2 linked regions of the Labrys monachus genome follow. The main gene of each other region encodes a partner of the protein of the gene in region 2 in a complex. Links are inferred from orthologs where the notes say so. Each region holds a gene or a part of one and is shown on either strand. Other genes may lie near its edges. The genes, in order: J3R73_RS12985 and dnaG.

Region 1 (8,391 bases), 750 kb from region 2 along the record:
AGCCGACCCGCGGCGTCGACGTCGGCGCCAAGACGGAGATCTACACGCTGATGCGCAGCCTGGCCGACCATGGCGTCGGCATCCTGATGATCTCCAGCGATCTCGAGGAAGTCATCGGCGTCAGCGACCGGATGGCGGTGATGCACGAAGGTTCCATCGCCGGCATTCTCCAGCGCGACCGCTTCAGCGAGGAGACCATCATGCAGCTCGCCGTCGGCCACAGCGTTCACTGAGAAAGCCCGCCATGCTCAAGAAAGACCTCAGCCTGCTCGTGCTGATCCTGGTAATCGGCTGCGCAACCGCCTTCCTCAATCCCCGCTTCATTTCCCCGATCAACCTTTCGAACACGGCCAATTTGATCGGGCTGTTCGGACTCTATGCGATCGGCGCCGGCTTCGTGATCATCACGGGCGGCATCGACCTGTCGGTCGGCTCGCTGTTCGCGCTGCTCGGCGTCGTCTTCGTCGATCTTCTCACCACCTACCAGATGAACTGGATCGTCGCGGTGCTGCTGATGGTGGTCGCGGGGATGGTCATCGGCGGCATCCACGCCTTCCTGATCCTCAAGATGCGGCTGCAGCCGTTCATCGTGACGCTGTGCGGCCTGCTGCTCTATCGCGGCATCGCGCGCTGGTACACCGACGACGGCACCGCCGGCTTCGAGTTCGGCCAGAGCTTTCCCTCGCTCGAATGGCTCACCACCGGCCGCACCTATGGCGTGCCGCATAGCTTCGTGGTCTTCATCCTCATCGCGATCGTGATGGGCATCGTGCTGCACTGGTCCGTCTACGGGCGCTATCTGTGCGCCGTCGGCAAGAACGAGGAGGCGGCCCGCTATTCCGGTATCCATACGGGAGCGGTGATCGCGGCGGCCTATGTCATCGCCAGCGGCCTGGCGGGGCTCTCCTCGGTCTATTTCGCGATGTATACCCGCTCGATATCGCCGGCTTCCCATGGCAATTTCTACGAGCTCTACGGCATTGCGGCCGCGGTGCTCGGCGGCTGCTCGCTGCGCGGCGGCGAAGGATCGGTCTTCGGCATCGTGCTCGGTGCCATCCTGCTCCAGATCCTGCAGAATCTCGTCAACCTCCTGGGCATTCCGAGTTCGCTGAACTTTGCGGTGATGGGCGCGGTGATCCTCGTGGGCGTGCTGGCGGACCAGCAGTTCGTGAACTACCGGCAATGGCTGAGCGGCCGCCGCCGCGACGCCGCGCTTGCCCGCAACGCGCCGCCGAAGGACGCCGGCGCCAGTTGACGGCGGCAGGCCGAGGCCGGCTTATGCCGGTCCGTGGCAGACCGCTTCGATATTGTTGCCGTCGGGATCGAGGACGAAGGCGCCGTAATAATCGGGATGGTAATGCGCCCTGATCCCCGGCGCGCCATTGTCCCTCGCCCCCGCGGCCATCGCCGCCGCATGGAAGGCATAGACCTCGCCCCGGTTGCGGGCCTCGAAGGCGACATGCACCGGGCCGCCGGCGGAGCCGCCGGTCCCGATCCAGAATTGCGGCTTGCCTTCGGGGCCATATCCGGCGTGCCGGCTGCCGCCGGTCATCGCCGCGGTCACTTCCTTGCAGACCGCGTAGCCGAGCGGCGCGAGTGCCGCGTCGTAGAACGCCCGCGAGGCATCGAAGTCGCGAACGGCAAGGCCGATATGGTCGATCATCGGGATTCTCCGCCGGGGGGGACGATGCGGTGATAGCGCGAACCGAGGCTGGTGAGAATTTCGTAGCACACCGTGCCGGACCTGCGCGCCACCTCGTCGATCGGCAGGTGCGGCCCCGCCAGCTCGATCCAGTCGCCGCGCGCGATCGTTCCCTCGGGCAGGGCGGAAATGTCGATCGTCGTCAGGTCCATCGAGATGCGGCCGGCGATGGGACAATAGCGCCCGCCCGCATAGGCGAGGGCGCTGTCGTAATCGTCGGAGGAGGAGCCGGCGCGCAGATAGCCGTCAGCATAGCCGACGCCGACGATCGCCAGCCTGGCCGGCGAGCGGCTCACCCAGGTGGCGCCGTAGCCGACGCTCTCCCCGGGCTGGACGGCGCGCACGGCGATGACGCGCGCCTCGACCGTGACGACCGGGGCCATCGGATTGGGCTTGTCCGGCGTCGGGTTGCCGCCATAGAGCGCAATGCCGGGACGGGTGAGGTCGAAGCCGAGGTCATCGGGCAGGAAGAGGCCGGAGGAATTGCACAGCGAGGCGGGAACGCCGGGAAACAGGCCGCGGACGGCATGGAAGGCGGCGATCTGCCGTCCGTTGAGGGGGTGCGCAGGCGTATCGGCGCAGGCCAGGTGGCTGATGAGCAGGCAGGGTTCGAACAGGCTGCCCTCGGCGAGCAGGGCTTCGGCCGCCTCCAGCCGCAGGCCGAGGCGCGCCATGCCGGTATCCACATGCAGCGCCGCGCCGCCGCGCCAGCCCGAGGCGGCGCAGAAGGCGGACCATTCGCGTATCTCGTCGAGCGAGCCGAGCACCGGTCGCAGGTCGTGCGCGGCGTAGACGTCGCCGGCGCCGGGCAGCAGGCCGTTGAGCACGTAGATCGAGGCCCGCGCATCCAGCCCGCGCGCTTTGACGGCCTCCGCCAGCTGGGCCGTGAAGAAGGTGCGGCACCCCGCTTCGGCGAGGGCGGGGACGGCATTCTCGATGCCGATGCCGTAGGCGTTCGCCTTGACCACGGCGCCGCATTCGGCGCGGGGCGCGCGCGCGCCGCACGATCGCCAATTGGCGACGAGCGCCGCGGTGTCGATGGTCAGGCGGCCATAGGCGCGGGAGCCGGCTTCGGCTGGTTCGGGAGAGCTCATGGCGACCATCGGGATCCCTTGGGAGCGCGGACATCCGGTCCGCTCATGTCTGCGACGGCGATGCTTCCAGGGCGGACCGGTGTTCGCACGCCCGGATGCTACATCTGCGCGGGAAGATGGTCGGCCCGCGCGAGATTGCCGAAGCGCGTCACGTCGGCGTCGAACTGCACCTTGACCGTACCGGTCGGCCCGTGGCGCTGCTTGCCGATGATCACCTCGGCGACGCCGGCCAGGCTCTCCATTTCCGCCTGCCACTTGAAGAACTCCTCGGTGCCCTCCTTGGGCATGCGGTTCTTCACGTAATATTCCTCGCGGAACACGAACATCACCACGTCGGCGTCCTGTTCGATCGAGCCGGATTCGCGCAGGTCCGACAATTGCGGCCGCTTGTCGTCGCGGCTTTCGACCTGGCGGGACAGCTGGGAGAGGCCGATGATCGGCACGTTCAGTTCCTTCGCCAGGGCCTTGAGGCCGGTGGTGATCTCGGTGATCTCCTGCACGCGGTTCTCGTTGCCCTTCTTGCCCGAGCCGGTCAGGAGCTGGATATAGTCGACGACGATGAGGTCGAGGCCGCGCTGGCGCTTCAGGCGCCGGGCGCGCGCCGTCAGCTGGGCGATGGCCAGGCCGCCTGTATCGTCGATGTAGAGCGGCACAGACTGCATGTCCTGGCTGGCCGTCACCAGACGGCTGAACTCCTCTTCCATGAGGTCGCCGCGCCGGATCTTGTAGGAAGGCACGTTCGCCTGCTCGGCGATGACGCGGGTCGCCAGCTGCTCGGCCGACATTTCCAGCGAGAAGAAGCCGACCGATCCGCCGTCCAGCGTCTTGGGCGTGCCGTCCGGCTGGATCTCGAAGCGGTAGTTCTTGGCGACGTTGAAGGCGATGTTGGTGGCGAGCGAGGTCTTGCCCATGCCGGGGCGGCCGGCCAGGATGATGAGGTCGGACGGCTGGAGGCCGCCCATGACGCGGTCGAGGTCGTCCAGGCCGGTCGCCAGGCCGGAAAGGTGGCCGTCGCGCTGATAGGCGGCCGACGCCATGTCGATGGCGTCCTTCAGCGCATCGGAAAAGCGCGCAAAGCCGCCGTCGTAGCGGCCGCTTTCGGCCAGCGAGAACAGGCGCCGCTCGGCCTCCTCGATCTGCTCGCCGGGAGGCATGTCGACGGGCGCGTCATAGGCGACGTTGACCACCTCCTCGCCGATCTGGATCAGCGAGCGGCGGATCGCGAGGTCGTAGATCGTCTGGCCGTAATCGGCGGCATTGATGATCGTCGTCGCCTCGGTGGCGAGGCGGGTGAGATATTGCGAGATCGTCAGCCCGCCGATGTCCTGATCGGGACCCATGAAGGTCTTGAGGGTGATCGGCGTCGCGATCTTGCCGCCGCGGACGAGGCTGGAAGTGATCTCGTAGACCTTGCGATGCAGCGGGTCGAAGAAATGGTCGGGGAGCAGGAAGTCGGAGACGCGATAGAATGCCTCGTTGTTGACGAGAACGGCGCCCAGCAACGCCTGTTCGGCTTCGACATTATGCGGCGCCTGCCGATAGGCCGGGGCCTGGGCGGTGTCGAGCTTGTGGACGGTGGCTTCGTTCTGGGGCATGCGACTCGGCTGCTGTTGGGCGGACAGTGTAGCACGGGTCGCAGGCGGGAAGGGGCGGTGCGGTTCCATCCACACTGATCCACAGGCTGCCGGCCGGGCAGTCGAGGCTGCCCGGCCGGTCGGCTCGCGAAAAGCGCGGATCAGACGTCGGGCTGCTCGCCCGTGCCGGGGACGCCGGGGATCTCGACGTCTTCCGGATTCTCGTATTCGTCTTCCTCGTCGCGGGGAACGGTGACGTCCTCGCCGCGGGCCTGGCGCTCGGCTTCCTCGGGGGAACGGGCGATGTTGGCGGTGATGAAGACCTCCACTTCCGGATGGAGGTGGACGGCGACCTTGTGCACGCCGATCGTCTTGATCGGCGTGTTGAGCACGATCTGGGAACGGGAGACGGTGAAGCCCCCGGCCGTGGCGGCGTCGGAAAGATCGCGTGCGCTCACCGAACCGTAGAGCTGGCCCGATTCGCCGGCCTGCCGGATCAGCGTCACGGTCTGGCCGTTGAGCTTGACCGCAACGGCCTCGGCTTCCTTGCGCTGTTCGAGGTTGCGGGCCTCGAGCTGCACGCGCTCGTTCTCGAAGCGCTCCTTGTTCGCCTTGGTGGCGCGCAGGGCCTTGTTGTTCGGCAGGAGGAAGTTGCGGGCATAGCCGTCCTTCACCCTGACGGTATCACCCATCTGGCCGAGCTTGGAGACGCGCTCGAGCAAAATCACTTCCATGGTCTTCTCCTTCGTTTCGAGGTCACTTTGGTCTTTGCGGGGATCGCGGCCAGCCACCCGGACCCGAGAGGCGCCGCAGATTGAAGATGAGATCGAGGACGCCGACGACGGCGAGCGCACCGAAGGCGAACCAGCTCATGACGAAGCAGAGCAGATAGACGATCGCGAGCAGCATCGGCCGCGTCGCCCTGCCGCGCGTCACGAAATGCACGACGGCGAAGCCCTGCACCGAGAAGGCCCCGATCATCGCCGCGAGCAGCAATTGCCCGGCGAGGCCGTAGATGTCCGGAAGCATCGAGACGATACCTCCGCCCGCCAGCAGCGCGAGGGCCCACCACGGCAGGCGCAAGGCGGCGACGTCGGGCCAGGGGCGGGGGAGCCGCCCCGATATGCGTGCGATGCGGGCCGAAAGCCACAGGCCGCAGAGGCTGCCGATGGTGGCCGAGATGGCCGACAGCGGCAGCGCGACATAGCTGAGCAGCCGCAGGAATGCCGTGGCATCCTCGACGTCGGGAATGACGAGGGGGTGCTCCTTCGGAATCCCGAACAGGACATGCGCGGACTCGGTGAGGGTCTGCTCCAGGCGGCTCACGATATCGGCATAGGAGGTGCTGAACGAGATCGCCGCGATGAGAACGATCGCCGCACTGAGGACGGCGGCGACGACGACGAGCGTGCCGAGGGGAATCCGCCCGCGCCCTTCATCGGCGGTCCGCCTGTCGGCGATCGCCAGATAGGCAAGACCCCAGGCCGGAAGCGCGATGGTCACGCCGAAGGACAGGCCGTCGGATATGTCGAGGACGACCGCGAGCAGCACCATGGCCGAAACCGCGGCGACGAGGCCGGCACGATAGCCCCAGCCCAGCGTGACAAGCGTGATCGGGAGGGCCGCGAAAATCATGAGGACGACACCCATGACCGAGCCGCCCAGCGGGGCGAGCATGAGAGCGGCGGCCGCAAGGCCCGCGCCGAGTCCGATGGGCGTTTCGCGTGTCATCGTCGAGCTGTCCCGCTGTCGCGGTTAGAGGCCCTGAGGGAGCCCCAGCCATGGCCGGAACACCGGCTGACTGTCGTTGAGGAAGGAGGCGAGGCGCCGGAGCGCCCCGCCGATGGTCGGGTCAGCCGATCACGTAGGGCAGGAGGCCCAGGAAGCGCGAGCGCTTGATGGCCTGGGCCAGCTCGCGCTGCTTCTTGGCCGAAACGGCCGTGATGCGGGAAGGAACGATCTTGCCGCGCTCGGAAATGTAGCGCTGCAGCAGCTTCACGTCCTTGTAGTCGATCTTCGGCGCGTTGGGGCCCGAGAACGGGCAGGTCTTGCGGCGGCGGAAGAACGGACGGCGTCCTGGTGCGGTTGCCATGATTATTCTTCTCCTCCGTCCTCGACACCCTCGCGGGGCGTTTCGAAGCGATCGCGGCGCGGGGCGCGGTCACGGTCGCCGCCGAAGCGGCCCGGTCCACCGCGGCCACCGCCGCCGAAGCCGAAGCCACGGTCGTCGTCGCGGCGGTCGTCGCGGTCGCTCTTGCGCAGCATCGCCGACTGACCTTCTTCCAGCTCTTCGACCGCGAGGGTCAGGAAGCGGATGACGTCTTCGGAGATCGACATCTGCCGCTCGACTTCCGCGATCGCGGCGTGCGGCGCGGTGATGTTGAGCAGCGTGAAGTGCGCCTTGCGGTTCTTCTTGATACGGTACTGGAGCGATTTGACGCCCCAATATTCAGTCTTGCCGACCGAGCCGCCATTGGCTTCGATGACACCCTTGAACTGGGCGGTCAAAGCTTCGACCTGTTGAGAGGTCACATCTTGGCGAGCCAGGAAGACATGCTCGTAATTGGGCATGATAGGGCCTGTCCTCGTTACGTTTCATCGCCCGGCGCGAAGCCCCTCGTGACCCTGCAGGCCGTCGAGGAATGTCCCAGAGAGCGGAGACACGGGATGACGAGGTATCAACCTCTGCCGCGGGAGACGCGACCATCCGTTCAGCCTCCGGCCGAAGCGAAGCCGGGTCCTTACAGAGTTTGGCCGGACCACGCAAGAGGAAGTTGCGGGCGGAGCCGGGACGGCGCTCGAATTCAGCCGCGCCGGGGCCGTAGCGCCGATGCGAGAATGGCGGCGGCGATGACGGCGAAGGTGATCGCCATCGTCAGCACATTGTCGAATTCCCCGACCAGGCGCTCGTAGAAGATCACGAATCCGATGAAGATCAGGAGGAAGGACAGCGCCGTCTTCAGGTAATGGAAGCGGGCGATCAGTGCGTCGATGACGAAATAAAGCGCGCGCAGCCCGAGAATGGCGAAGATGTTGGAGGTGTAGACGATGAACGGGTCCCGGGTTTGCGACAGCACGGCGGGAACGCTGTCCACCGCGAATATGATATCGGCGATGTTGATGGTCATGAACGCTGCGAACAGCGGCGTGGCGTAGCGCAGGGGCCGCCCGCTGCCGCGCTCGGGCCTGGTCACGAAGAACTTGTCGCCGTCGAACTCGCGCGTCATGCGCAGGCGTCGCATCAGCCAGTGCACGGCCGAGTTGTGGTTGAGGTCGAACTGGTGCTCGCCGCCGAACAGCATCCTGAGGCCGGTCGCGATCAGGAACACGCCGAAGATGTAGAGCAGCCAGGCGAAGCGCTCGACCGCAGCGGCCCCGACGCCGACGAACAGGCCTCGCAGCACGATCGCGGCCAGGATGCCCCAGAACAGCACGCGGTGCTGATATTCGCGCGGCACGGCGAAGAAGCTGAAGATCACCGACATCACGAAGACGTTGTCGATCGACAGGGACTGCTCGAGCACATAGGCGGTGAAGAAGAGCGACCCCTGTCCCGCGCCGAAATAGAGCCAGACGCCCATCCCGAAGATCGCGGCAAGCGCGGTATAGCCGGCCGTCAGCGTGAGGGACTGGCGCAGCGACAGCACGGGGACGCGGCGGCTGAGATAGCCGAGATCGAAGATTAGAACCGCACTGATGGAGGCCGCGAAGATCGCCCAGAACCAGATCGGAGCGCCGAACAGGCTGCTGCCAACGAAGAGCATCATCGACCATCCGTGGTTGCGGGGCGTTGATGGGCCTGCATTACCCAACTGTCAACCGGCGCCTGCCGCCGCCATCACGGGCCTGCAGGCCCTCGCTGCTTTTATGGGAGTAAGCGGCGGCGCAAACAAAAATTCTATAGCGCCGATGCAGTGTAACGATATGATGACCTCTCCATAATGAAGAAGCCGATCAGAATTGCCTCCATCGTCGCATCGACCTTCCGCCGAGCCCGTCAGCCCGCAGCGCCGATGGCTTG
Region 2 (2,931 bases):
GCGGGCGCGGCCGGTTCTTCGGCCTCTTCGGTCTCGGTCTCCTCATTGTCGACGACATTGATGCCCATCTCGGAGAACATGGCGAGCACGTCCTCGATCTGGTCGCCGTCGACCTGCTCGGAGGGCAGGACGTTGTTGATCTCTTCATGCGTGACATAGCCACGCTTCTTGGCGCGCTTGATCAAGGCGCGGACGGCGGCATCCGAAAGGTCGAGGAGGGGACTGTCCTGGCTCGGCGCTTCGGTTTCCGGCGTCTCTTCCTTGTCAGCTTCTTTTTTCGCCATCGTCGTTGTCCTCATCGCCTCGAACCGGCCAGCCTCCCGCAAGGACCGCTGGCTTAAGACCGCACCTTGTGCCACACCCGAAGGCATGGCCGGATTCCCTCCCGCAGAGGGATTGATCGCCAACACCAAAAAGGGCAGCGTCCGTTGTCCGGAGCCACCCGACTCGCTGTCGCACCATTGACGGGTAAACGCTAATCCGCCGTTAACCCTGCTCGATCCGTTTTCCGGTCCGGCCGGCGAAAGCCGGACCGGAAAACGGACTACATGGCCCGTGCCGCACGTCCAGATGAAGCTCCGAACCCATCGATCGTCGCCTCCATGCCTTCCATCGCGGCAAGCTGGGCCTTGATCTCCGTCAGATGGGCGAAATTCTCTTGTGTGAAGTCCTGTTCGAGCGCGGCAGCGGCAAGCCTGAGCTCCTTATGTAACGTACGCGATTTGTGATGCAAGGTCACCACATGCATGAATCCCTGCTGAACATCGGAAAAAGCGGCGTCGTGGCGCACCCAGAAATGGGTCGGCGCACTCGCCGCGCTGATATGAGCGAGCAGGCGCTCGAATCCGAGCACGTGCAGCTGCGCGGTGATCACAGGTGATTCGCGCTGGCCGTGGGCCGCGCAATCGATCAGCGCCTGGCGCAGGCGGTTGGCTTCCGCATTGTCGAATTCCAGCTCGGCCAGCGTCTCGCAATGATGATCGAGAAGTTCCGGATGCGCCACCAGGGCCGCGAGGATGAGCGCTTCCCGGGCGGGCAGCCCGCCATGGCCGCCGCGCACGCGGACGCTTTCCTTGACGCCGGGGGTGACGAGGCGGCCGAGGGGCGCCGCCTCGCGCCGGCCATTGCCCTGCTGGCGCCATGGCTGCCTCTGCGTCCTGTCGAAGGAGCCTTGCGGCCCGCGGGCCGGGGCGAACAGGCCGCGCAGCCTCGTCTCCATGTCGGCGCGGTAGTGCTTGCGGACTGTTTCGTCGCGGATCGGGGCGAGCGCCTCCATCAAGCGGCGCTCGAGCGCGGCACGGGCCTCCGGCGTCGAGAGGTCGCCGTTCTCGGTCTCGCGGGCCCACAGGATGTCGGAGAGCGGCAGGGCCGCCTGCAGCACCTCGCCTACGGCGCCCGGTCCGGCCCGGCGCACCAGTTCGTCCGGGTCCTGCCCGTCGGGCAGCAGCGCGAAGCGGAGCGTCTTCGCCGGGCCGATCTGCGGCAGGGCGACGTCGACGGCGCGATAGGCGGCGCGGCGGCCCGCCTTGTCCCCGTCGAAGCACAGGACCGGCTCCTCGCTCAGGCGCCAGAGGAGGTTGAGCTGGTCTTCCGTCAGCGCCGTCCCGAGCGGGGCGACGGTATGGGGAAAACCGGCGACGCTCATCATGATGACGTCGACATAGCCTTCCACCGCGATGATGCCGCCCTTGTCATGGGCCGCCTTGCGGGCCTTGTGGTGGTTGTAGAGGCAGGAGCCCTTGTGGAAGAGCGGCGTTTCCGGCGAGTTCAGGTATTTGGCCTGGGCGTCCTTGTCCATGGCCCGGCCGCCGAAGGCGATCACGCTGCCGCGGGCGTCATGGATCGGGAACATCACCCGGTCGCGGAAGCGGTCATAGGGGACCTGGATATCCTCGCCATGGATGAGCAGGCCGGCCTCGATCATCGCGTCGCGGTCGACGCCCCGGGAGGCGAGGTGGTCGCGTAGCGCATATTTCTCGTTGGGCGAATAGCCGATGCCGAACTCGGCCTGGATCGCCGGCGTCAGGCCGCGATCGGCGAGATAGCCGCGCGCGGCCGCGCCCTCGCGCGCCTGCAGGCGGCCCTGGAAGAAGGCGGCGGCGAGATCGAGCACCTCGTGCAGGGAAGCGCGCCGCTCCTCGCGGACGACGTCCTCGGCCGTCATCTTCGGCAGGGCCACGCCGGCTTCGTCGGCGCAGCGGCCGACCGCCTCGGGGAAGGAAAGGCCCTCGACCTCCATCAGGAAGCGGAAGATGTCGCCATGCTTGCCGGAGGAGAAGCAGTGATAGAAGCCCTTCTGGTCGTTGACGTAGAAGGATGGCGTCTTCTCCGCGTTGAAGGGAGACAGGCCGCGCCACTCCCGGCCCTGCTTCCTGAGCTTGACGCGCTTGCCCACGACCGCGGACACCGGAAGGCGGGCGCGGATCTCGTCGAGCAGGGCAGGCGGATATTTCATGGCTTCAATCTGAGGATGGGCGCTGCGTTGGCAAGGTGCATGGAGGGCATGCTCCTCGCCGGATGTTTCGAGGATACCAGATATCAGCCGATGACGTCGCCGTCCTTCGCGTTCGCTCCCCTCAATCGGGGCCGCCGGCAGCCTTCATCGATGGTTCTGGGAACCACCGCCGATACGCCCGGATCGGATGGGCGGCAAGTGCGGATCGCCGATCTCGGCCGCCGTCTGCTTGAAGATGCCTCTGAGCCAGGCCAGCAAGCGGTCGTTCTTGCGGGCCGCAGGCCAGACCATGGTGAGGGGCAGGGCTGTCCTTTCCAGCGGCGGTTCGGCGAGGACGAGATCGAAAGCGTCCGCGAACCGGCGCGCGAAGGCGCGCGACAGCGTCGTCACCATGTCGGTCCTCGCCACCACCGCCAGGGCGGCGGTGAAATGCGGGGTCGTCAGGGCGACGCGCCGTTCGAGGCCGGCGGCCGCCA

What was found.
Region 1: the proteins of dnaG (region 2) and J3R73_RS12985 are in contact, whole or in part, in a crystal structure (PDB 2R6A), measured with the Geobacillus stearothermophilus proteins. The link is inferred for Labrys monachus from one-to-one orthologs. Residues at the interface, in WP_049624496.1 of Geobacillus stearothermophilus: Lys456, Leu457, Leu458, Pro459, Ala460, Asn463, Ala464, Leu467, Leu535, Leu536, Ile537, Ala538, Gln544, Glu545, Asp548, Tyr549, His552; in WP_033016901.1 of Geobacillus stearothermophilus: Ser13, Glu15, Ala16, Gln18, Glu91, Leu92, Asp94, Ala95, Val96, Pro97, Thr98, Ala99, Ala100, Asn101, Tyr104, Tyr105, Ile108.

What each region holds. Positions count from the first base shown.
Region 1 is NZ_JAUSVK010000001.1:2,868,155-2,876,545, forward strand. The notes cover bases 2,144-5,117. They hold J3R73_RS12985 (replicative DNA helicase), read right to left. Parts: upstream 4,392-5,117; coding sequence 2,895-4,391; downstream 2,144-2,894. Other genes in these bases: alr (alanine racemase), read right to left, coding at 2,144-2,796; rplI (50S ribosomal protein L9), read right to left, coding at 4,532-5,104. In the rest of the region: J3R73_RS12965 (sugar ABC transporter ATP-binding protein), read left to right, coding at 1-233; J3R73_RS12970 (ABC transporter permease), read left to right, coding at 245-1,255; J3R73_RS12975 (VOC family protein), read right to left, coding at 1,277-1,663; more of alr, read right to left, coding at 1,660-2,143; J3R73_RS12995 (DUF2232 domain-containing protein), read right to left, coding at 5,127-6,101; rpsR (30S ribosomal protein S18), read right to left, coding at 6,223-6,462; rpsF (30S ribosomal protein S6), read right to left, coding at 6,465-6,941; J3R73_RS13010 (TerC/Alx family metal homeostasis membrane protein), read right to left, coding at 7,175-8,137; J3R73_RS13015 (CDP-alcohol phosphatidyltransferase family protein), read left to right, coding at 8,331-8,391. UniProt on the Escherichia coli protein: The main replicative DNA helicase, it participates in initiation and elongation during chromosome replication. Travels ahead of the DNA replisome, separating dsDNA into templates for DNA synthesis.
Region 2 is NZ_JAUSVK010000001.1:2,122,276-2,125,206, forward strand. It holds dnaG (DNA primase), read right to left. Parts: upstream 2,456-2,931; coding sequence 545-2,455; downstream 1-544. Other genes in the region: rpoD (RNA polymerase sigma factor RpoD), read right to left, coding at 1-284; J3R73_RS09615 (LysR family transcriptional regulator), read right to left, coding at 2,600-2,931. UniProt on the Escherichia coli protein: RNA polymerase that catalyzes the synthesis of short RNA molecules used as primers for DNA polymerase during DNA replication.